2 linked regions of the Magnetofaba australis IT-1 genome follow. The protein of the gene in region 1 interacts with the protein of each later gene in a pairwise test. Links are inferred from orthologs where the notes say so. Each region holds a gene or a part of one and is shown on either strand. Other genes may lie near its edges. The genes, in order: dnaE and dnaQ.

Evidence for each region.
Region 2: the proteins of dnaE (region 1) and dnaQ interact in binary tests that used the Escherichia coli proteins (3 or more experiments, as listed by UniProt). The link is inferred for Magnetofaba australis IT-1 from one-to-one orthologs.

What each region holds. Positions count from the first base shown.
Region 1 is NZ_LVJN01000011.1:1,445-18,334, reverse strand. Bases 12,766-16,890 are described here. They hold dnaE (DNA polymerase III subunit alpha), read right to left. Parts: upstream 16,548-16,890; coding sequence 12,966-16,547; downstream 12,766-12,965. Other genes in these bases: MAIT1_RS00835 (hypothetical protein), read right to left, coding at 12,766-12,874. Outside these bases: MAIT1_RS00875 (GGDEF domain-containing phosphodiesterase), read left to right, coding at 1-1,996; MAIT1_RS00870 (GGDEF domain-containing protein), read left to right, coding at 2,289-3,368; MAIT1_RS00865 (cache domain-containing protein), read left to right, coding at 3,732-5,738; MAIT1_RS00860 (acyl carrier protein), read right to left, coding at 6,110-6,352; MAIT1_RS00855 (HAD-IIIC family phosphatase), read right to left, coding at 6,349-8,193; MAIT1_RS00850 (hypothetical protein), read right to left, coding at 8,484-9,392; MAIT1_RS00845 (hypothetical protein), read right to left, coding at 9,389-11,209; accA (acetyl-CoA carboxylase carboxyl transferase subunit alpha), read right to left, coding at 11,215-12,180; more of MAIT1_RS00835, read right to left, coding at 12,359-12,765. UniProt on the Escherichia coli protein: DNA polymerase III is a complex, multichain enzyme responsible for most of the replicative synthesis in bacteria. This DNA polymerase also exhibits 3' to 5' exonuclease activity. The alpha chain is the DNA polymerase catalytic subunit.
Region 2 is NZ_LVJN01000021.1:572,576-577,674, reverse strand. Bases 1,428-4,313 are described here. They hold dnaQ (DNA polymerase III subunit epsilon), read left to right. Parts: upstream 1,428-2,435; coding sequence 2,436-3,191; downstream 3,192-4,313. Other genes in these bases: MAIT1_RS21145 (hypothetical protein), read right to left, coding at 3,605-4,313; MAIT1_RS21155 (DUF167 domain-containing protein), read left to right, coding at 1,696-2,001; MAIT1_RS21160 (YggT family protein), read left to right, coding at 1,428-1,696. Outside these bases: tRNA pseudouridine(13) synthase TruD, read left to right, coding at 1-392; MAIT1_RS21165 (hypothetical protein), read left to right, coding at 465-827; more of MAIT1_RS21160, read left to right, coding at 1,061-1,427; more of MAIT1_RS21145, read right to left, coding at 4,314-5,086. UniProt on the Escherichia coli protein: DNA polymerase III is a complex, multichain enzyme responsible for most of the replicative synthesis in bacteria. The epsilon subunit contain the editing function and is a proofreading 3'-5' exonuclease.

The sequences.
Region 1 (16,890 bases):
TTTCCGCGCCGCCATTCGCACCTTTCAGCTGAGCGAAAACAATCCCAAGTTGGAAGCCGACGCCCAGGCGCGCGACCTGGAGTTGAGTCTGTATCAAGAGGTCGATTCGCTGCTGGCGCGTCTGCGTAAGATTCATCAGGACGCTATCTCAGGGCTGGAGGATCTGCTGCGCGCGCGCCAGAGCGAGCTGGAGGCCGCGCCGCTGGTGTTGCAGGCGCCTGCGCCCAAATTCCAAGACTACCGCGGCATCGGACTGGCGCTGATGGCGCTGCTGGCGCTGGGGGTGTGGGGGCTGCTGGATTGGATGACCGCCGCGCCGCTCAAACGCATGGCTACGGCGCTGCGCGAGCGGGCTGCGCAGATGCGTGCGGATGGCGAGGCTGACGCCGTGGCGTCGCTTGACGGACTTGATGAGTTCGCCGCGGTTGAACAGGGTGTTGAGCAGGTGTTGGCGGGCGCTGCGCGCAGTGCTGAGGAGATTCAAACTCTGCGTGCGCAGGTGGAGAGTCTGGGCCAGCGCGCCGAACGCGACGCCACCAGCGGGTTGCGTCATCTCAATGGTTTGCGCGCATGGTTTGATGCGCGCGTAGCGGCTGCGGTGGATGCCAGCGCTCCAGTATTGGACGCAGCGCAGGAGCCGGATCTGGATGCGCCAGCGACGGCGCCGAATCCTGCGCCGTCGCTGGCGCGGGTGTTTGTCATCGAGCCGGTTGAGTGGGACAAGTTGGAGGCGTTGTATGGCCCCCAAGCGGCCCTGGATCTGCGCCAGCGCATGAGCGAGCGGCTGGAGAAGGCGTTGGGCGCCAATGGCGCGGCGGCGCAGTGGGGCGCCCATGGTTTCGTCGCTGCGTTGTGCGACCCCACGGACGCGGACCCGCACACGCAGGCGCAGGCCGAGGCTGGGCGCATCTTTGCGGCGTTCGAGAAGCCCTTTACCGTGCGCGCGTTCGGCGTGGTGTTGCGTCTGCGCATGGGGGTGGCCATCGCTGCGGATGGCGAGTCGCTGGACGCGCCGTTACGCCGCGCCTGGCAGGCGTTGACCCAGGCGGCGCCGCAACAGAGTGTGGCGCTGTACGACCCGACCCAGGATCCGGCGCGTCAGGGCCTGTCCGAGCGCATGACGCAACTGCGCGAAGGGGTGCTGCGGCGCGAGTTGCGTCTCTACTTCCAGCCCATTGTGGACCTCAACCGTCAAGGGGTTGGCGAAGTCGAGGCGCTGCTGCGCTGGGAGCATCCTGAGCAGGGCGTGTTGGAGCCGGGCGAATTGATCCCCTGGGCGGAGCAGACCGGCGTGATTCGCGAAGTCACCCAATGGGCGCTGTCGGAGGCGGCGTCACGGCTGGTGAAGTGGGGGCACTCCGGCGTGAGTCTGGATATCGCCATGAACCTGTCTCAGCGCGATCTGGCCGATCCCAATTTTCCCGAACGTTTGGGACGTCTGTTGAGCGAACATCAGATCTCCCCACGGCAGTTGACCTTTGATATTCCCGCCGAAGCAGCGTTCAACCCGCACCTGAATCTGGAGCAGGCGCTGGATGGTTTGCGCCGTGTGGGCGTTGGACTGGCGCTGGACAACATCGGCCGCGGCGCGCAGCCGTGGGAGGCGTACTCACGTTGGCCACTGCGGCAGATCAAAACCGCGCCGGAGACCTTTGCCGCTCTCAATGACGCCGCCGGACATGAAGCCGCCATGCAGGCCATGGCGGCGTTTGGCCGCCATCTGGGCGCGCCGGCGGTGGCTAAGGGCATCGAGGATCGTCTCACCCTGGAGTTGGCGCGCAAAATGGGTTTCGAGGCGTTCCAGGGCTTCTTTATCAGTCCGCCGGTGGATGCGGTGGCCCTGCTCACCTGGATGCGCGAATCCCCCTGGAGCGGCGCCGCGTTTGGTTCCGGCGGGCGCAAACTCTCTTCCACCAGCAGCCGTGCGCAGTCAGCTCCGCAAGAGCCGCAGCAATCCGCGCCGCAATCGGCCAATCTCCCCACTGAAGGCTCCTGATCTCTCCCGCCTGGCGGGGGAGCCCCCCGCCGTCCGATCCCGCTTTGCTGCGCCTCGGCAGTTTCTTCCGGGGCGCGGCAACTCCTGTCCTTCGCTCGAGTTCTCCGGCCTTCGAATGTATCCCAGTGTATCCCGCATAATTATAACTTGTTGAATTTTCATGTTCTGATTTATTTATATTCACAATTATGAGTTGGCGCGATTCTCGCAGAATTGCAATCGAACCTATTTCAGAGCGCCCTGGTCCCGCCGTGGCGCGGCGAACTGAGCGCGGTGAAGAGGAGAGGTTGTTATGGGGATTGTGCTGGATCCGAAGATGCTGGCGCAGCAGGCGAAATTGATTAGCGAAGCGCGGGTGCGCCATCGTTCCGACTTGGCCTCGCGTCTACAGACTTCGCGATTTTTGTCCAATTTGGATTTGGTGCAAAAATTGACGGAGTACCGCGATGAGAGTCAACGTCTGTCGCGCATCTATGATTTGCATCGACGGCTTTCCGAGTCGCTGGACCTTGCCGGCATGTTGCAGGCGTTCTCGCTGTGGCTGCATCCGATGTTCGCCCATGAAATGGTGGGCTACCGCCATGCCGGTCAGAAACGCAGTCATCTGTGCTGTTCATCCCATGGCCCGCATCGGCAGACCATGGAAGAGGCTGCGCACTTTTTGCTCGCTGACCCGCAACGACGCACTGGCCCTGGGCAGATCGACGCCGTGGGGCTGGAGTACTGCTTTGTGCGGCTGGATGAGCCCATCGGCTTGGAGCGCTTTTTGATCATTCATCCGCCGTTGATGGCGACATTGCCGGATGAGTGCAGCGCCACGTTGCTTGCCGCTATTCATGAACTGCGCGGCCCGCTGGAGCGCGCGCTTGCGTATGAGGATCTGTATGATCAGGCGCGTCTGGATGCCCTGACCGGGTTGGTCAACCGCCGTGTGTTCGAGGAGCGTTTGCGTCAGGAGTTGGCCAATGCGGAACGCTATGGCCACCCGCTCTGCCTAGCCTATCTGGATCTGGACCACTTCAAAGCGGTCAATGACCGTCTGGGGCATGCCGAGGGGGACGCCGCATTGCTGTCGGTGTCGCGCGCATTGACCGAGAAAGTGCGCCATTCTGACTGTTTGGCGCGGGTGGGCGGCGATGAGTTTGCGCTGATTCTACCCAACACCGACCTGCGCAATGGGCGCATGCTCATGGAGCGTCTGTGTGAGGCTGTGGGCGCGCTGGGCATTCAAGCGCCTGATGCGCCGCCGCTGGGGGTGAGCATCGGCGTGACCATGTGGCGGCAGGGGCTGTCGTTGGCGACCTGGCGTGAGCAGACCGATGAGGCGCTCTACCGCGCCAAGGAGCAGGGGCGCAATCGAGTGTGCATTTAGCAATATATAGGCGGCAAGAGAGCACTGTTCTTGCCGGGAGATACGCCCAACTGATGTGTCAGGGTCCGCATAAATTGGGCGTTTAGACGAAGCCGCGCGATGCAAGTCGCGCGGCTTCTGTTATATTTCGTCATAAATAAACAAAGTTCAATGCAAAAGAATATTTATCAGGGAAGCTTATATATAAATCTGATAGAGTCATCGCCCGTAACTCCGCCGGGTGTTTGTTCGACTATTTTGTCGGACGGCGCGTCCTTTCATCGGCGAGCATTCATTGTCCCATCCAATATTGCTCCCTTCGTCTTTGTTAAGGTTTTGCGTCCAGCTCGATTCATCCTGATTTGTTTATGGAAAGGCCAGATCATGAACATGCATTGGCTGCGGATGTTCTCCATTCGCGCACGCCTGTCGTTCCTCATCGCCGTGGCGCTGGTTTCCATTGGCGTCGTTGGCGTCGTCTCCATCCTTTCCCAACGCACTATGCTGCTTGATGACCGCGAAGCCATCGTCAAAGGGCAGGTTGAGAGCGTGCACAGTCAGTTTGAAGAGCTGCACGCCCGCGCCGAAAGGGGTGAATTCAGCATGGAGGAGGCGCGTAATAGCGCCCACGCCGTGATCAACGCCATTCGTTACAATGACGGCAACTACCTGTGGGTCAATGATTTCGACGCCAACATGGTCACCCATCCCATCAAACCGGAATTGAATGGGAAGGATTTGAGCGGCGCCAAGGATCCCAACGGCGTTCCTCTGTTTATTGAGTTCGCCAAGCAGGCCAAAGTCGAACCGGGGTTTGTGCGCTATCAGTGGCCCAAGCCAGGCCATAAAAAGCCGGTGGATAAGATCTCGTTCGTCAAAGGGTTTGCGCCGTGGGGCTGGGTGATTGGCAGCGGCGTCTATCTGGATGATGTGGACGCCTATCTGGAATCGGCCATGTGGTCGTTCCTGGGGGCGATGATCGGGGTGGCGGCGTTTATGTTGGCGGTCGCCTGGGCGCTGAGTCGCAGCATTATCTATCCGTTGGAGATGCTGATCGGCATCGCCAACGCCATTGCTCGTGGCGATCTGACTGTGCGTCTGCCACAGTGCCGCAATGAATTGGGACGACTGGCGGGCGCTTTTTCCGAGATGATTCAATCACTGCGCGACATGTTTACCCAACTGGCCGACAACGCCGGACGGTTGGATGACAATGCTGCGCAACTGCAACAGGCCGCGACGGGGTTGGCCGCCAGCAGTGAGCAGATGACCGCGCAGACGCGGCAGATTGATCAAAGCGCCGAGCAGGTCTCAGAAGAGTTGAGCCAGAGCGTGGAGCGCGCCAGCGACGTGGCCAAGCGCCTGGATGTGGTGAGTTTGGCTGCGCAGGAGGCCAATCAGAATATCTCCCAGGTATCCGCCGCCGCCGAACAGGCCAGCGCCAATCTGAACGCTGTGGCCAGCGCTTCGGAGCAGGCCGCCACTGGCATGACCCATGTGCGCGAAGCCGCCACCCGCAGCGGCGCGCGTCTGCTGGAGGCGGGCCGCGCGGTGAAAGAGATGGGCGGCGCGTTTATCCAGATTCGTCAGCAATGTGAATCCGCCTCCGGGCGCGCCAATCAAGCCAGTGAAGAGACGGTGCGCAGCAGTCAGGTGGTGTCGGATCTGGCCGCTGCGGCGCAGCAGATCGGTCAGGTGGTGTCGATGATCAACAGCATCGCCGACCAGACCAATATGCTTGCCCTCAACGCCGCCATTGAGGCGGCGGGGGCAGGCGAAGCGGGCAAAGGTTTCGCCGTGGTGGCCAACGAGGTGAAGGATCTGGCGCGCCAAACCTCGGAAGCGACCAGTATGATCGCCACCCAGATTCAAGAGATTCAGCACAAGAGTCAGGGCGTGCGCACGCAGATGGAGCAGGTGACCGAGGCCATCGGCGAGTTGAGCCAGAGCAACCGGGAGATTCTGGACGCCATTGAGGGGCAGAGCGATAGTCTCAACCAACTCAATGCGACCATGACGGCGGTTTCGGAGGAGTCGCAGGAGGTGGTGCGACGCGCCACCGAGGCGGCCAGCGGCATCGAAGAGGTGAACCGTAACGTCAGCGAGATCTCCACCGGTATCAGCGAGGTGACGCGCAATGTGGCGCAAGCGGCCAAGGGGGTCAACGCCATGGCCAGCGACGCAGGCGAGGTGTCCCGCGCCAACCGCGCCACCACAGAGGATGTGTCGCGATCAGCGCAGAGTGTGGAAGGGGTGGCCGACAGCGTTGGCGAGTTGACCGACGCCGCCGAGCAGGTTAACGGCATCGGCCATACTCTGACGGACAAGGCGGCAGCGATGAACCAGATTGCCGCCACCCTCAAGCAGCAGATTGCGCGTTTTCAGCTTTAACAACAGAATAAATCAAAAGCAAAACTGCACAGAACGAGCAATGTTTGCGTGAGGTAAGTTAGGCTTGCGCTGACTATTTGCCGCCGACTGGTCGGCGGCGGGGCCTGGGGGCTGCGCCCCCAGCGGGGTTTGGGGCTGCGCCCCACGATTTGGCAGGATTGCCAAATCGGACTCGCGTTGCGAGCCCGAAGGGTGAGGGCCAAGGATGGCCCGAATCACGGTTTGGTCGTTGGGAGTTCGAGGGCAAAGCCCTCGACATCTTTCATCGCCAAAATCGCTCATGTTCAATTTTGAATTTGATTGAGTATAGATAGGCCGCCCGAGCTTGCGCGCGGGCGGCCAAAAAGAGAGCAATCCAAAGGCGTATCGCGTTACAGCGATGCGCCTTTTTGTTTCAGCAGCGCCGCCAGTTTGGGAATGTCGTTGGCGCCCAGAGCCTCTTCCACCGCCAATTTGACCCCCAGCGCGCTCTCCACGCTCATCACCAGAGTGAGATGTTGCAGCGAGTCCCAAGTCAGCGCCGCGCCGTTATCCAGAGCGTTCGCCACACTGTCGACGGGACAGCCGAGGGCGGTGGAAACGGCGTTAAAAAAGGCGTCGCGTTGGGCGCTCATGGTTGGGGCTCCTGCATGGGGTGAATGTGATCCGGGGCGGCCAGGTTCGACTCGCTCAGAGCCAGGCGCCAGAGCTGCGTATTGTCCGCCTGGGTTTCGTGCAATGTAAAGCCGTGGCGTGGATAAAACTCCGCCGCCGGGGCGTTTTTGGGGGTAGGGATGAACAGTCCCTCCAGCTGCGCCGCGCCACGGGCGTCGGCCCAGGCGGCGGCTTCCGCCAGCAGCGCGGTCTCCAGGCCGCGACCCAACACCCGGCAGCTCATCAGGAAGGTGTCGATGCGCACCCGGTCGCGGGCGTGGTGATGGGCGATGCACAACGCGGTTAGACCGTTATCGCCGAACTTGTCCGCCGCGCGCAGAATCAACAGCGCGTAGTCGGGGCTCTCCAGCATGCCGCGCAGGGCGGTTTCCGGGTGGCGGCGGGTGGTGAGGTTGAACTGATTGGTCTTATGGATCAACTCCAGCGCGCGGGGGAAGCTCACCTCATCCACGGCGGTGATGGCCGCCTGCACGTGCAGCCGCTGAAGATATTCATCCATGGAGACCGCTTGCGCCTGCAACTCCTTGCGCTGCGCCTGGGCTTGGTACATCGCGCCGCGTTGGCGGTCCTCACGGGTGAAGGTGAGCTTGTCGAACGCGCCGCAGCGCATCAGCGCATCGACATATTGCGAAGGGTCAGCGGGGGCCTCAATGGTGAGAACCTGCGGCAGCGCGGCGCGCATCTGCGCCCGCTCGGCGGGATTGTCATCAAAGAAGACCAGCGCATCCACGCCGATATTCAGCTCCTGGGCGATGGCGGCGAGATTTTGCGGTTTGGGCTCCCAGTTGATGCGCAGCGCGGCAATGTGTTCGCGGCGGATGAGCATATCCGGGTGGGTATCGATGGCGGCTTCGGCGTCTTCGGGATTGTTCTTACTGGCCACCGCCAGGATCACGCCGCGGTCATACAGGGAGAGAATCGCCTTGTGGAACTCCTGGAACGCCAATCCCGCGCCGCTCTGGCCCAGTTTGATCCCCGCCAACCCATCTTCGCCGATGACGCCGCCCCACAGGGTGTTGTCCAGATCCAGCACCAGACACTTCTTGCTCACCCCGCGCGCGGCGCGCAGTAGGGTGGCGGTGTGACGGGCGAGAAGGGGCATTAATTCGCTTGAGAGCGGCGCGCGCGCCAGTTGCCACATCTGGGCGTTGCGCGCATTGGCGTAGCCCACCATAGAGCAGGCGCGCTCCAGGTCCACAATGTACACATCAGGAATTTGTCGCGCGGCGTCGGCCAGCAGCCAGTTAAGGCGGGTGATGGCGGCGTCCTGGCCATCGGGTCGCATCGCCTCCAGCACCCCCAGCATGGGGTGGGCCGGGCGCGGGAAGTTGGTCAGCAGAATGGGCGCGGCGCTGCGTTGGCGGAAGCTCTGAATCGCGCCCATGAGTTCGGAGATGGCGGCGTCGGCGTGCTGCTCAACCTGCTCCTGGGTCAGGCGTAGATAGCGTTCGCACAGGGGCTGGCAGACCGTCTCCAGCTGCAGCGAAAGAAACAGCGCATCGCAGTTGGCGAGAGCCTCGGCCTCATCGGCGCTGGGGGCGATGAGGGTTTGATGCACGGCGTTGAACGGCCCCACATGCCAGGAGCCGGCAAACCCTTCCCGGGCCAGCTCCACCGCCAGATAGGGCAGCCACGGCTGCACGGTGATATCGGCCAGGAAGCCGATTTTGACCGGCGCCAGGTCGCTGCGCCCGGCCAGGGTGCGGGCGGCCTGCTGGTAGCGCATGGGCGAGGGGTCGGCGTCCAGCTCGCGCCACAGGGCGACGAGCTCTTCATCAGATGTGGAGGAAATGGCGTTCATGGCCCACTGTGTTGAAAAGTCCGAATCCGACAGAGGTGCGGACAGAAGCGCGAAACTGGACAGGTGGAAAATCGCGACATTTCCTGGCGCGAAGATTTGTTGATACGCAAATCGCAAGCGATTTGCTGGGCGGGGTCTGGGTTCCGCGACCCCAGCGGGTCGAGGAGGGCGCCCCACGGTTTGGCTTTTGATCTTCAGGGGAGTTTGAGGGCACAGCCCTCAACATCTTAAAACATCCACATCAGTATATCCTGAGCAAAAGCCCGCACAGAATAAAGCTTTCCCACCCGTCAAGCCACCCATTCCGTATACAGATTGTCGAACGTGGGCAGGGGATCGACATCACTCTTGGCCAATTTGACGATGGGATCGTCGGCGACGCGGGACAGCAGCGGGGCGATGGTGGGGTAGAGGCGCGTTTCGATCAGGCTGTAGGCGGCGCGATCACGCAGCAGAAAGTGACGCTTGAGGCGATTGAGATAGCGCAGGAACAGCGCCGGGTCGCTGACGTAGTGAATCACCAGACAGGGCAGGCGCACGTCGAAACGTCCGGTGCGGGTGTACATCACATGGCACAGATTATCGCGACGGCCCACCCCCACATGGCGGCAGTTGAGATAGGAGTCCTTGCCGCGATGGGCGTTGAAGATCTCTAGCGCTTGATCGGAGAGGCCACGGGCGATGGCGTCGGGGTCGGTGGTCAGATAGCCCCATCCGGGCAAGCCGATGTGGGGGATGATGCGCACCTGCGGATCCAGCCGGGTGAAGCCAAGCCAGGTGAACACCTTTTCGGCGGTCTCGTTGGCCGAGGTGTTGAGAAACGCGTAGCCGGGCTGGGCGATGATCGCCTGCAGCAGCCCTAAGCTCTGCGGGCGATAGGCGTCATCCACCACCCAGGTGGTGACGTTGCAGATGCGGCGCTCCTGGCCGTTGATGATGCGGCGGGCGTAGAGGGCGCCGAACAGGCCGACGATGCGCCCCGCTTCCGTTTGCAGCATGAAGCCGTTGTTGGGCTTTTCCGGGTCCCAGTGGTGACGAAACGCGGCGATGCAGGCGGCGTTGCCCAGCTGCGGCAACTGCTTGGCGCGGATGTAGTCGCAGGCGTCGGAGAGATCGAAGTCGGTGATGGGCTTGATCTGCGCCGGGGGCGGCGCCGGAGTTGGAGTCACGGTTGGCGTCGGCTCGGCAGTCTGGTTCATAAGGCGTGTCCCAAGGCGGCCAGCATGGCGTCCATGCCTGGTTCCGTGACCGGGGTGAATGTCTGCACAAGATTCTCCCGCGCCTGCTGCAACTCGGTCTCAAACTGCGTTTGCGGCATCTGCTCAAAGTGGGCGATGGCGGCCTGCAAGCTGGCGGCGTCGCCTGCGGCGCGATGCAGATAGGGGGCCTGGAACAGTGGATCATTCTCCAGGGTTTCGTTGATGCGCAGATGGATCACCGGCAGCCCCAGCGCCACCGCGTTCATCACCGCGGTGGAGCCGACGTAAAGGGCGGCGTCGGCTTGCAGAATCGCTTGATTGAGATCCTTGGGCTCGCTGGCGCCGAAGGGGCCGTCCGCAGTGAGCGCGACGCCAGACTTCTGCGCCAACTGTTCGGTGGGCAGGTCGACGGGGTGGCCGCGCAGTAAAATGCGCACGCTGGGGATTTCGCGGGCGATGGCGTCCAGCAGCCGAACGGCATCGATGCTGTGGGCCAAGCCATCCATCAGGGCGATGAGTGTGCGAATTTTTCTCGGCGGGGCGGCGCGTTGGGGCGTGATGCCCGACAGATCCGGCCCACGCAGCGCACAGCCGGCGCGAGCCCAGGCGCGATCATGGGCGCCGAGGGTCAGGAAGGTGCGCCGCGCTTCTGGTCCGGTGCAGAACATCACCCCCGGCGCCGGACGGTGGCGACGCTCCTCCTCGGCCACATAGTTCTTCAGGTGCGACGGCAGCACCGCGCAGTGCAGGAAGCCCAGGCTGGGGCGTTTCTGCTGCGCGCAGAGCCGGTTCCACGCCTTCTCCCACGGATTGTTCTCATACAGCATCACCACCCCGGCCAGAGGGTTCCAACGCAACGCGCGGCGGGCGGCGGCTTCGGTCATATAGCAGAACTGCTTGTGCACCACCGCCTCACGGCGTAGATCCCAGCGCGTCAGGGCGCGCAGATCCACCCCAGCCAGACCGGGCGGCATTTGAGGAATGCGAATGCGGGTGAAAAAGGCCCGCGCGGCGGAAGTCAGCAGATCCCACGGGGTGAGAAAATCGCCCACCGAGGCCACGGTGATGTCGCCCACGCGACGGGCGGCGGCGGTGGAGCCGTCGGCGTCGTGAATGATGCCGCCGATCACCAGCGTCTTCAGGCCGCGCTGCTGGGCGTGATGAGGCAGGGGGCCCAGATAGGCGTCGCTGTAGCGGCCCGCTTCGGCGCTGCGATTGAGCGGTCCGGCGTGGAGTAGGGTGAGCGACAGCAGGTCATGGTCGCGCAGCGCCTCAGAGGGCAGCGGCGCACGGCGCGCGGCGCGGAGAATCGCCCAGTGGCGCAGCAGCTCCAGGATGCAATGGAGCAGGGGTTTAAAGCGCAAAATCAGCGCCTGACGCAACCAGTGCAGGCGAGCGCGGGGGGCGATCTTCACCCGCCAGCCGTGGCGGCGGGCGATGGCGGCGATCATGCGGGCGTCGAAGGGGTCGCTCACCGCGCTGGCCAACTGGGTTGCGCCGCCCGGGGTGGCCAGCAGGGCGTCCCAGCGGGCGGCGAGGGTGAGTTTGTCCAGAATCAGCGAGCGAAAGCGATCCCGCGAAGCCATCCAGGTATAGAACCAAGCGGGGTTGTGCGGATTGGCGGCGGTCAGGTCAGCCGACAGCTTGAGGGTGGCCTCCCGCGCCATGTGCGCGCGCTCGGCGTCCAGCCGCGGCAGCGGCAGCTCCTGGCCCGACGGCGCCTCGCCGGGGTAGGCGGGCGGACGCACGATCAGCACATCCGCAGGCGCCTGAGTGGGGTGGGCGCGCAGCCACAGCGTGCGGGGAGTCTCCAGCAACGCCCTTAGTTCTCCAGCACCTGACCCAAGGCCATGTACTTGTCAAAGCGTTGCTGCGCCAGCCCTTCGGGGGAGTATTGATCCAGGTCGCTCAAGCCGCCGAGAATCTGCCGCTTGAGATAGATGGCGGCGGCCTTGGGATCGCGGTGGGCGCCGCCGGTGGGCTCGGCGATGATGCCGTCGATGACGCCCAGCTCGCGGATCTCATCGGCGGTCAGGCGCATCGCCTCGGCGGCGCGCGGCGCTTCGGCGGCGTCTTTCCACAGGATCGAAGCGCAGCCTTCGGGGGAGATTACCGAGTAGATGGCGTACTGCATCATGTAGACGCGGTTGCCCATGCCGATGGCCAGCGCGCCGCCGGAGCCGCCTTCGCCGATCACCACGCAGATCATGGGTACGGTCAATTGCGCCATCTCCTTGAGATTGCGCGCAATGGCTTCGGCCTGGCCGCGCTGCTCGGCGCCCTTGCCGGGGTAGGCGCCCTGGGTGTCGATGAGGCAGATGATGGGCAGACGGAACTTCTCGGCCATTTTCATCAGGCGCAGCGCCTTGCGGTAGCCTTCCGGTCGCGGCATGCCGAAGTTACGCTCCACCTTCTCCTTGGTGCCGCGCCCCTTCTCCTGGCCGATGACCATGACGTCGCGGCCATCGATGCGGGCCAGACCGCCGATGATGGCTTTGTCGTCGGCAAAGGCGCGATCGCCATGCAGCTCGCGGAAGTCGTCGAACACCATCTCCAGGTAGTCGCTGGTGTAGGGGCGATCCGGATGGCGGGAGAGCAGGGTCTTCTGCCAGGGGGAGAGCTTGGCGAAGATATCCTCGGTCAGACCGCGCGCCTTCTCCTCCAGCAGGGTGATCTCCTGGGCGATGTTCAGATCGGCGTTGGCCGAGGAGAGATGGCGCAGCTCATCCACCTTGGCCATCAATTCGCCAATGGGACGCTCAAATTCCAAAAAGTTGCGGGAGGCCATAAGCCGCAAGCTCCTCGCTGAAGGCGGACGCAAGGTCGCCGAATGGTTTGTTCTGGTGACCGACTAAAATAGCGCGCCTGGGCCCGGCTGTGAAGGGAAGATGGCGTCTAATGCGCATTTCACGGCGGGCTTTTCGACACGGCCCGCCGCGAAAGCGCCAATTTTTCCCACCTGGCGGTTACTTCTTGCTCTTGAGGGCGTTCTGTAGCGCTTGTCCAGCCATGCCGCCGCCCATGGCGCCCATCTGACCGCCCATCTGCTTATCCATACCCAGGGCGCCGCTGGCCGCCGAACCGGCGATGGAGCCCGCCTGAGAACCCACTTGGGCGCCGGAGATGGACACGCCGCCGGTGGTGACCGCCTGACCCGCCGCGCCGCCCAGCACCTGGCCGGTCTGGCGTCCGGCGTTGGAGCCGCCGGTGACATAAGCGCCCGCCGCGCCGCCAGCGGCCGCGCCCATCTGCTGACCCATGCCGCCAGACGCGGCCTGGGTGGCGCTGTTGACCGCCGAAGTCGCCGTGGCCGTGGTTTTGGCGGCGGCTTTGGCGGTGGGAGCAGCCTGGGTCCCTTGCAATAGCTGTTGCGCCGTTCCGGCGGCGGAGAGGGCGTCGCTCAGACCACTGGCGGCGGCGGGGGCGGCGCACAGCAGCAACAGGCTGGTGGCGGCGATGGCGGAAGCGGAAATAGCGCGCATGGGGATACCCTTTAGGCAAAAATAGTCGTGCGGCGCAGCCTTGTGCTGCGTCGGGCGCGATGGCGTCAATCCCCCTTATGCGCGCATTTCTCTATTGGCGCAAGGAGCTGACCGAGCGAAAACGCGCCGAGTCTGGCCCAAACTGCCGAATCAGCGCGTCCAGCAGGGCGTCGGAGGGCTGTACGCGGAAGTTGGGCCCCAGCGCCAGCCCCACCTTGGCGGATTCGCTGCGCACCCACAGCGCCACCTGACACCCGGCGTTGGATTGGTGCTCGGTAAGCAGCGCCTCCAGATCCGCCATGGTTTTCTCGCTCAGGGCGGTGGCGGGGGTCTCCAGACGCAACTCCTGACACTTCTGGCTGCGGAAGGTCTCCAGCGCGCGCACCCGTTCGGTGGTGATTTTGGGCTCTTCGCCATCGGTCTCCATGGCGCCGATGATCACCACCGGGTCGTCGGACTCCAAGATTTCGCGGCTGCTGTTGTAGGTGTCGGGGAACACCACCCCCTCCACCTGGCCATACATATCCTCCAGAGTGAAGAACATCATGCGGTCGCCCTTGCGGGTGCGGTGCAGTTTGCGCTCGGCCAGCACGCCACAGATCGCCACCGGGATGCGACCCTCCTCATCGCGTGGCTGCTGATAGGCGTTCTCGTGCTTCTCCTTCAGCGTGGCGATGTTGTCCAGGCCGTAGTCGGTCAACTCCTCCTCGTAGCGTTTGAGGGGGTGGCTGGAGATGTAGAAGCCCAGCGCCGCCTTCTCTTGATTCAGACGCTCCTCTTCCGACCACTCCGGCGCTTCGGGCGGACGCCACGCGGCGCCGAAGGCGTCGTCGTCGTCGCCATCCTCCTCGACGTCGTCGAACAGGTTCATCACGCCGTGCTTCTGATCCTCCTGGTGGCGCGCGCCCATGCTCATGGCTTCCGGCAAGCCCAGCATCAGGGCGTGGCGATTGCCCTCGCACAGGGCGTCGCAGGCCCCGGCCTTGATCAGGTTCTCCAGCATGCGTTTGTTCAGGCCGCCCGCTTCGGCGCGGCGACACAGATCCAGCAGGCTCTCAAACGGGCCGCCCTCACTGCGCGCCTTGACCACCGACTCCATGGCCGCCTCGCCCACGTTCTTGATCGCCGCCAGACCGTAGCGCACGCCCAGCGCGCCGTCGTCGGTCTCCTCCACGGCGAAATCCACCTGCGAGTGGTTGACGTCTGGCGGCAGCACCGGGATGCCCAGATCGCGACATTCGCGAATGAAGTTCATCACCTTGTCGGTGTTCTGCATGTCCGCCGTGAGGGTGGCGGTCATGAACGCCTCTTTATGGTGGGCCTTGAGCCAGGCGGTCTGGTAGGAGACCAGCGCGTAGGCCGCCGAGTGCGACTTGTTGAAGCCATAACCGGCGAACTTCTCCATCAGGTCGAAGATGTACTCGGCTTTGCCGGTATTGATCTCCAGCGTCTTGGCCCCCTCCATGAAGATCTCGCGCTGACGCGCCATCTCTTCGGGCTTCTTTTTGCCCATGGCGCGGCGCAGCAGGTCCGCGCCGCCCAGAGTGTACCCGGCCAGGACCTGGGCGATCTTCATCACCTGCTCCTGGTAGAGGATCACGCCGTAGGTCTCTTTGAGAATGGGCTCCAGTTGGGGCAGGGGGTACTCCACCTGGGTGCGGCCATGCTTGCGATTGATGAAATCATCCACCATGCCCGAGCCCAGCGGGCCGGGGCGGTAGAGCGCCACCAGCGCGACGATGTCCTCAAAGGTGTCCGGCGCGAGCTTCTTGAGGATGTCGCGCATGCCGGAGGATTCCAACTGGAACACCCCGCGCGTCTTGCCGTCCTGCAGCAGCTTGTAGGCGGCGCGGTCGTCGATATCGATGTGGGCGATGTCGATGGGCTCTTCGCCGTGGACGGCGCTGCGGCCATTGATGATCTTGATGGCGTTGTCGATCACCGTCAGGGTCTTCAGGCCGAGGAAGTCGAATTTGACCAGTCCGGCCTTCTCCACGTCGGACATGTTGAACTGCGTCACCGGCATGGGCGAGCGCGGATCGCGATACAGCGGCACGGTGTCGGTGAGCGGTCCGTTGGAGATCACCACCCCGGCGGCGTGGGTGCCGCACGAGCGCGGCGAGCCCTCCAGCGCCAGCGCCATCTCCATCAGTTGACGCACCTCCGGCTCGTCGTCCATCAGATAGCGCAGGCGCTCCTCCTGGGCGATGGCCTCGGAGAGCTTGATGCCCAGCACGTTGGGGATCAGCTTGGCGATCTTGTCCACGCGGCCATAGGGCATCTCCATCACCCGCCCCATATCGCGCACCACCGCCTTGGCCTGCATGGTGCCGAAGGTGATGATCTGCGCCACGCGATCGGCGCCGTACTTCTCCTGTACGTAGTGGATCACCTCTTCGCGGCGATCCATGCAGAAGTCGACGTCGAAGTCGGGCATGCTCACCCGCTCGGGGTTCAAAAAGCGTTCGAACAGCAGGGTGTAGCGGATGGGGTCCAGGTCGGTGATCTCCAGCGCCCACGCCACCAACGAACCGGCGCCGGAGCCGCGTCCCGGTCCCACCGGGATATCCTGGCGCTTGGCCCACTTGATGAAGTCCGACACGATGAGGAAGTAGCCGGGAAAGCCCATCTGCACGATGATGCCCAGCTCATAGTCCAACCGCTCCCAGTAGCGTTTTGCCACCTCGGCGCGCTGCTCTTCTTCAATGTGCTCCAGGGCGCGATTGTCCAGCCGTTTCTGCAAGCCGACTTTGCACTCGTGGGTGAGCCAGGAGACCAGATCCTCCCCTTCCGGGAGTTCGAAGTCCGGCAGCATGGGCTTGCCCAGTTGCAATTGCAGATTGCAGCGTTGGGCGGCCAGCAGGGTGTTGTGGATCGCTTCGGGGACGTCGGCGAATTTCTGCGCCATCTCCTCGGGGCTGGCGAAGTGGTGGCCTTTGCTTATGCGCTGCCTTTTCTCCGCATACAGCGTGCTGGTATCGCCGACGCAGAACAGGGCGTCCTGGGCCGGTTGATCGTCGGGGTCCATGTAGTGGACCTCGTTGCTGGCGATGAGCGGCAGATTCAGCTCATAAGCCAACTCCATGGCGGCCTGGTTGTAGGTTTCGTCGTCACGCTCGCCACAGCGTTGCAGCTCGATATGGAAATTGGGCGCTTCGCCATCGCGGCCAAACAGCGTCGCCAACTGGTCGGCCAGGGCGCGCGCCTCCTCCAACTTGCCCGCCAGCAGCAGACGCCCCACGCCGCCCTTCTTGCCGCCGGACAGGCAGAGCAAACCGGCGGCGTTTTCACGCAGTTGCGCCATGTCGATGCGCGGTTTGCCGTGGCTCCCCTCCAGGTGGCCCAGGGAGATCAATCGCATCAGGCTGCGCCAGCCAATCAGATCGCGGCACAGCAGCACCAGTTGGTCGCGGGTCTCCTGATCGGGGCGGGTATTCTTGTCGCTATGGTCCGGCACCAGATAGAGCTGTGCGCCCAGGATCGGTTTGAGTCCCGCTTTCAGGCAGTCGCTGTAGAAGGGGATGGCGGCGAACAGGTTGCCATGGTCGGTGAGCGCCAGTGCGGGCATGCGCTGCTCCTTGGCGCGGGCGATGAGCGCTTTGGGGCGGGTGGTGGCGTCCAGCAGCGAGTAGCCGGTGTGGACATGCAGGTGTACGAATCCAGCATGGGCCATGATGAGCGGTTTCCGTTGCAGCAAGGTGGCGACGAGCGAAAAAAAATCCGCCCAAATGGCGGCTGGCGATAGTATAGAACATGACGCGCGCGGCGCCATCCCCATCAACGCGCTTTGGCAAACCCTAGGCGGAATGCGGGTTGCAGCGGTGTGACGAGAAGAAAAAATTGACGTGGCCAAAAAAAGTTTGTGTCTGACCAAAGCGCGGTGTATAGTGTCGATCCGTTTCGGATGAAGCGGAAAAATTTGGGGCGTTAGCTCAGTTGGTAGAGCAAGTGACTTTTAATCACTGGGTCGTAGGTTCGACTCCTACACGCCTCACCATTTAGATACAAAGAACCCC
Region 2 (5,099 bases), on another replicon or contig:
AAGCGGGGGCCTATACCCAGTTGCTGGAAGGGGATATCGCGCAGTTGGCGGGCAGGAGCGCGTGTTTCCCGGTGGCGGATCTGGCCGCCGAGCAGGCGCGCTTTGCGGCGGGGGAGATCAACGCCACCGGGCCGCTGTTTGGCGAGAAAATGCTTACCCCCCACGGCCAGCCCGGCGCGTGGGAGGCCGAGGCGTTGGCGAGCCTGGGTGGCGAGGCGTTGATGGCGCAGTTGGTCGCCATGCGCATGGAGGGGCAGCGCCGCGCGCTGCGGGTGGTTCCCAAGGATCTGTGCATCGACTGGGAGGGGCGCGACGCGCTGTTCACCTTTGAATTGCCCAAAGGCGCTTATGCGACCACACTGTTACGGGAATTCATGGGAGAACTGGCTTGATGTGGGCGAGTGCGTCAAAATTAACGCACTGTCCGTCGCACTGGTTCTTTGACTGCACAATCCGAGGCGCCGATGTCTGAAGAGGTCTCCCTGCCGGGTTTAACCGTTGAACTGTTCGCCATCGCCATGGAGGCGCGACGGGAGAACCAACGTTTGCGCGATCAACTGAGTCAGCGTGAGGCGGAGTTGGTCGCCACCCGGCGCGCCCTGGCGGAAGTGCGCGAAAAGCAGACCCCCTTGCCCGACAAAGCCGAGTTGACCGAGTTGTGGGTGGAGGAGTGGCGCGAACAGATTCAACCGGATCTGGAGCGCCGCTGCGAACAGGCCGCCATGCGATTGGTGGCGCAGCGCATCGTGCGCGCGTTGGAGGGCAAAGAGGATCCCCATTGCGCCCACCTATTGGCCGCGCTCAAGCGGCTGGCCAACGTGAGATAAACTCGCAAAGCCCCGCCATTGCTGGCGCGCAGGGCGGTCATTGCGTTATGCTGTTGCGCTTTGAGTCGGCTGAAACCGCCCGGATAACACGCACTATTGCGTTATACTGTTACGCTTTGAGCAGGCTGAAACCGCCTGGATAACACGCACTATTGCGTTATACTGTTGCGCTTTGAGCGGGCTGAAACCGCCTGGATAACACTCACTTTTTCGTTCCCAAAGGAGCGCCGTTTATGGGCATCATGCAGTCGATTGGCGTGCTGCTGACCTTCGTGTTGCAGATCTACTTCTGGATGATTTTGATCCGCGTGCTGATGTCGTGGATCAATCCCGACCCGTATAACCCCATCGTGCAGTTTCTGGTGCGCGCCACCGACCCGGTGCTGGAGCCGTGCCGCCGCATTCTGCCCCCCATCGGCGGCCTGGATCTGTCGCCCATGTTGGCGCTGTTCGCGGTGTCGATGCTCTCCAATGTGATTCGCGGGCTCTTCTCCGGCGGCGACGTGGGCGGCACGATGTTCGCGCTGGGTCTGCAGCTGTTGGGATTTGTGCACATCGCCCTGACCCTCTACATGCTGCTGCTGTTGGCGCGCGGCGGGGTCAACATCTATCTGTGGATGCGCTATCGCCAAGGGCGGGCGTCGATGCTGGATCTGCGTCAGCCGCTCAACCGTTTCCTGTTCCAGGCCACCGAGCCGGTGACGCGGCGTCTGCGCGGGTTCACCCCCACGGTGTTTGGACTGGATATCACCCCCATCGTGGCGGCGCTGCTCACCGTGCTGTTGTTGACCCTGCTCGAGGGGCTGATGAACGGCGGCGCCGCCGTGGCCATGGGCAGTGGCGGCGGCATGGGCCACATGAGCTATTGATGGGGTCTGACGGCGCACAATGGAGCGATGACGGGGCGCTGATTCTGACGGTGCGCGCACAGCCGCGCGCCTCCAAGGAGCGGGTGATGGGCTGGCATGGCCAGCAGATTAAAATCGCCCTCAACGCGCCGCCGGTGGATGGCGCGGCCAATCAGGCGCTGTGTCACTTCCTGGCCAAGCAGTTGGGCGTCTCCAAAGGCGCCGCAGCGGTGATCAGCGGTGAAAAATCCCGTGAAAAGCGGGTGCGCATCGACGGCGTCAGCACAGCGGACTGGGAGACGTTTGTACAGCGTTGGGGCTTGTGAGTCTGCGAAAAATGGGGGGAGAGGAAAGATGCTGGGGCTTCGCCCCAGACCCCGACCAGGGCGCCGCCCTGGACCCTTGTGAGTTGCTCCGGGCTTCGCTTTCGCTAGGTTCTAAACATCAAACTCAGCACCTTCGATGCCGTTATGTTTCAAAAACAAATATAGTCACTAGCATTCAAAAGTGAACAGATGGGCGCCGGAAGATATCGAGGGCTTCGCCCTCGAGCTCCCCAACACCCAAACCGTGGGCGTTGCCCACACCCGCTGGGGGCGCAGCCCCCAGACCCCGCCGCCGACCAGTCGGCGGCCAATAGTCAGCGCAAGCTCGACCGATATCACGCAAACACTTAAGCACTCTGACTTTGTGTCATTCCGGCTTCAAAAGGTTATATGAAGTTTGGACTAAACTCAACGTTATGTCGTGACGGTATAAAATGGCGGAATCAGAAGAAAAACAACCACAACGACTCATCGTGCTGGATACCGAGACCACCGGCTTCGATCCCCGCGAAGGGCATCGCATCGTCGAGATCGGCTGTGTGGAGTTGGTCAATCTGCGCAAGGGCGAAGAGCGTCAGTGGTACATCAATCCCGACCGCGCCATCCCCGAGGAGTCCACCAAAGTCCATGGCATCACCGACGAGATGGTGGCCGGGTGTCCCAAATTCGCCGAGATCGCGCGGGACTTCCTCAAGTTCATCGGCGACGACCAGTTGGTGATCCACAACGCGGCGTTCGACATGAACTTCCTCAACGCCGAGTTGGGCAAGCTCAAGCCCAAGAAGAAGCCGTTGCCCATGGATCGCGCCATCGACACCATTCCGCTGGCGCGGCGCAAGGTGGGCGGGGCCGGTTCAGTGAGTCTGGACGCGCTGTGTAAACGCTTTGGCGTGGACAACTCCGCGCGGGAGTTCCACGGCGCGCTGCTGGACGCCCATTTGTTGGCGGAAGTCTATATTGAGCTGACCGGCGGCAACCAATTCGCGCTGGATCTGGCCGCCAGCGACGCCGCGCGCGCCCAGGCTGCGGAGTCCGCCCAAGCCAGCGCCATCGCCCCGGCATCGGGGCAGACGGCGCGGCCTGCGCGCCAATGGGCGCTCAGCGCCGAGACCGTGGCCGCCCATGACGCCTATCTGGATTTTCTTGATGGTGAGGCGGGTCACGCCATCTGGCGCGCGCCAGACGCGTAATGAAAGCGATGTGTCCGGCCAATAAAACGCCTTAGTTGAGACGCCCAAAGTTCAAGCTATAGCGAGTCAAAACCAGAACTGCACAGAACGGCCAATGTTTGCGTGATATAGATTGAACTTGCGCTGACTATTGGCCGCCGACTGGTCGGCGGCGGGGTCTGGGGGCCGCGCCCCCAGCGGGTGTGGGCGCTGCACACACCCGCTTAAGGGTCACAGACCCTATGACGATTTGGCAGGATTGCCAAATCGGACTCGTGCAGCGAGCCCGCAGGGTGAGGGCCATGGATGGCCCGAATCAATCCCGACAAATTTCCATTGGAAATTTGTCCCATAGTCAGCACAGGCTGAATCAACGTCATGCAAACATTGAGCGCTTTGGATTTGTGTCATTCTGGATTCAAGCGGCTATATCTCTACTTCGCCGCCAATTCGGCCCAGGCTGCGGCCACGTCAGCGGAGTCAGGGGCGATGGAGCCCGCCAGTTGCAAGAACTCCTGCGCCTGGTTCTGCTGGCCTTTGGCGGCGGATTTACGCGCCAACGCCAGATAGCTGGAGACAATCCGCGTTAACCCCGCCTGCGCCTGATCATTGCCGGGGCTGAGGAACAGCACGCGCCGATAGCGGGTGAGGGCGTTATTGCCTTCCGGCTTGGTCAAACGCATAGCCTGCACGTCCTCATCGGCCTGCTGCAACAGCTTGGCGATCTCCGCTTTGCGCGCCTGCCGCAGATCCGGCGTCATGGCCGCCGTAGGGGGCGGGGTCAACGGCGCAATCTCGGTGGGCTCTTCCGGCGCCATAGGCTCCAGCTTGGCGAGGTGATCATCGTTGTCAGCGGTTTTGGCAATCTCCGGGGCGGTGGGCTGAGCGTTCTGCGCCGCGTGTTGCGGCTCTTTATCGGCCATGCTCGGCTGCGTGTTGTCGGTAGTCCACAGATAGGCCACCACCACGCCGATAATCCCCACTGCGGTGACCACAGCGGCCAACACAAGGCGCAACCGACGATTCATGGCGTCGCGGTCCATATGCGCCATGGCGGAATCCAGATCCGGCGGCAAATTGCGATGCGGGTCCAGGGAAAAGGAGGGTTGATCCAACTCCTGGGTGCGAATAACCGGCGGTTTAACACTGGGCGCAGGAGCCGGTTCCGGCGCGATCACCGGCGGCGGCGCAGGACGTTCTGGCTGCGAATCCGGCACAGTCTGCATGGCGTCGTCAGCAGTTTCAGACGCTTCGTCAGCCGATTCAGAAGGCGCAGAGGCTTGGGTGTCGGTTTCAACGGCGGGCGTCTCGGCGGCTTGAGCCGGGGGCGCGGCTTCAGGCTGAGTCGTCGGTGCTTGGTTCTCCGCAGGAGCTTCAGCGGTTGCGCGCGGTTCCGTCGCGTCCTGCTCAACAGCCTGAGGTTGCTCCTCTAAGGGAGTGGGTTCAGCAGGCGTGGGTTCTGGTGTGACGGACTCAGGTTGACTGATCGATTCGGCAGCAGGCTCCGTCGCAGGGGCGGGAGCGGGGGGATTTTCCACCGCTTCCAACAGAGCCGCCAGCGCCTCGGCGCGGGTGTTCAGGCCTCGCGCCTCCTGCCAGGCGCCCAAACGGGCGTGCAGGTCGCCAGGCAGAGCCAGCGTCACACTGTTGGCGGAGTCGGCGTAGCGACGTTGGCGGATCGCCGCCGCCAGCCGCGAACGGTCGGCCTTGTCCACATTGTCATCGACCCACTGCTCTAATACCTCGACATCAGATCCGGGCTGTTCAACGCCTTCGTCCATTGGCGCATTGAGACGCCGAAACGCCGCCTTGGCGCGTTGCGTGGCGGTGAGGCGATCGTCCCGCAGCTTCTTGTCCAGATAACGATGTACGCGGGCGTAATTTTCCGGGGTGACCAACTGCTTTTTGCGCGCCATGATGCCAACTTTC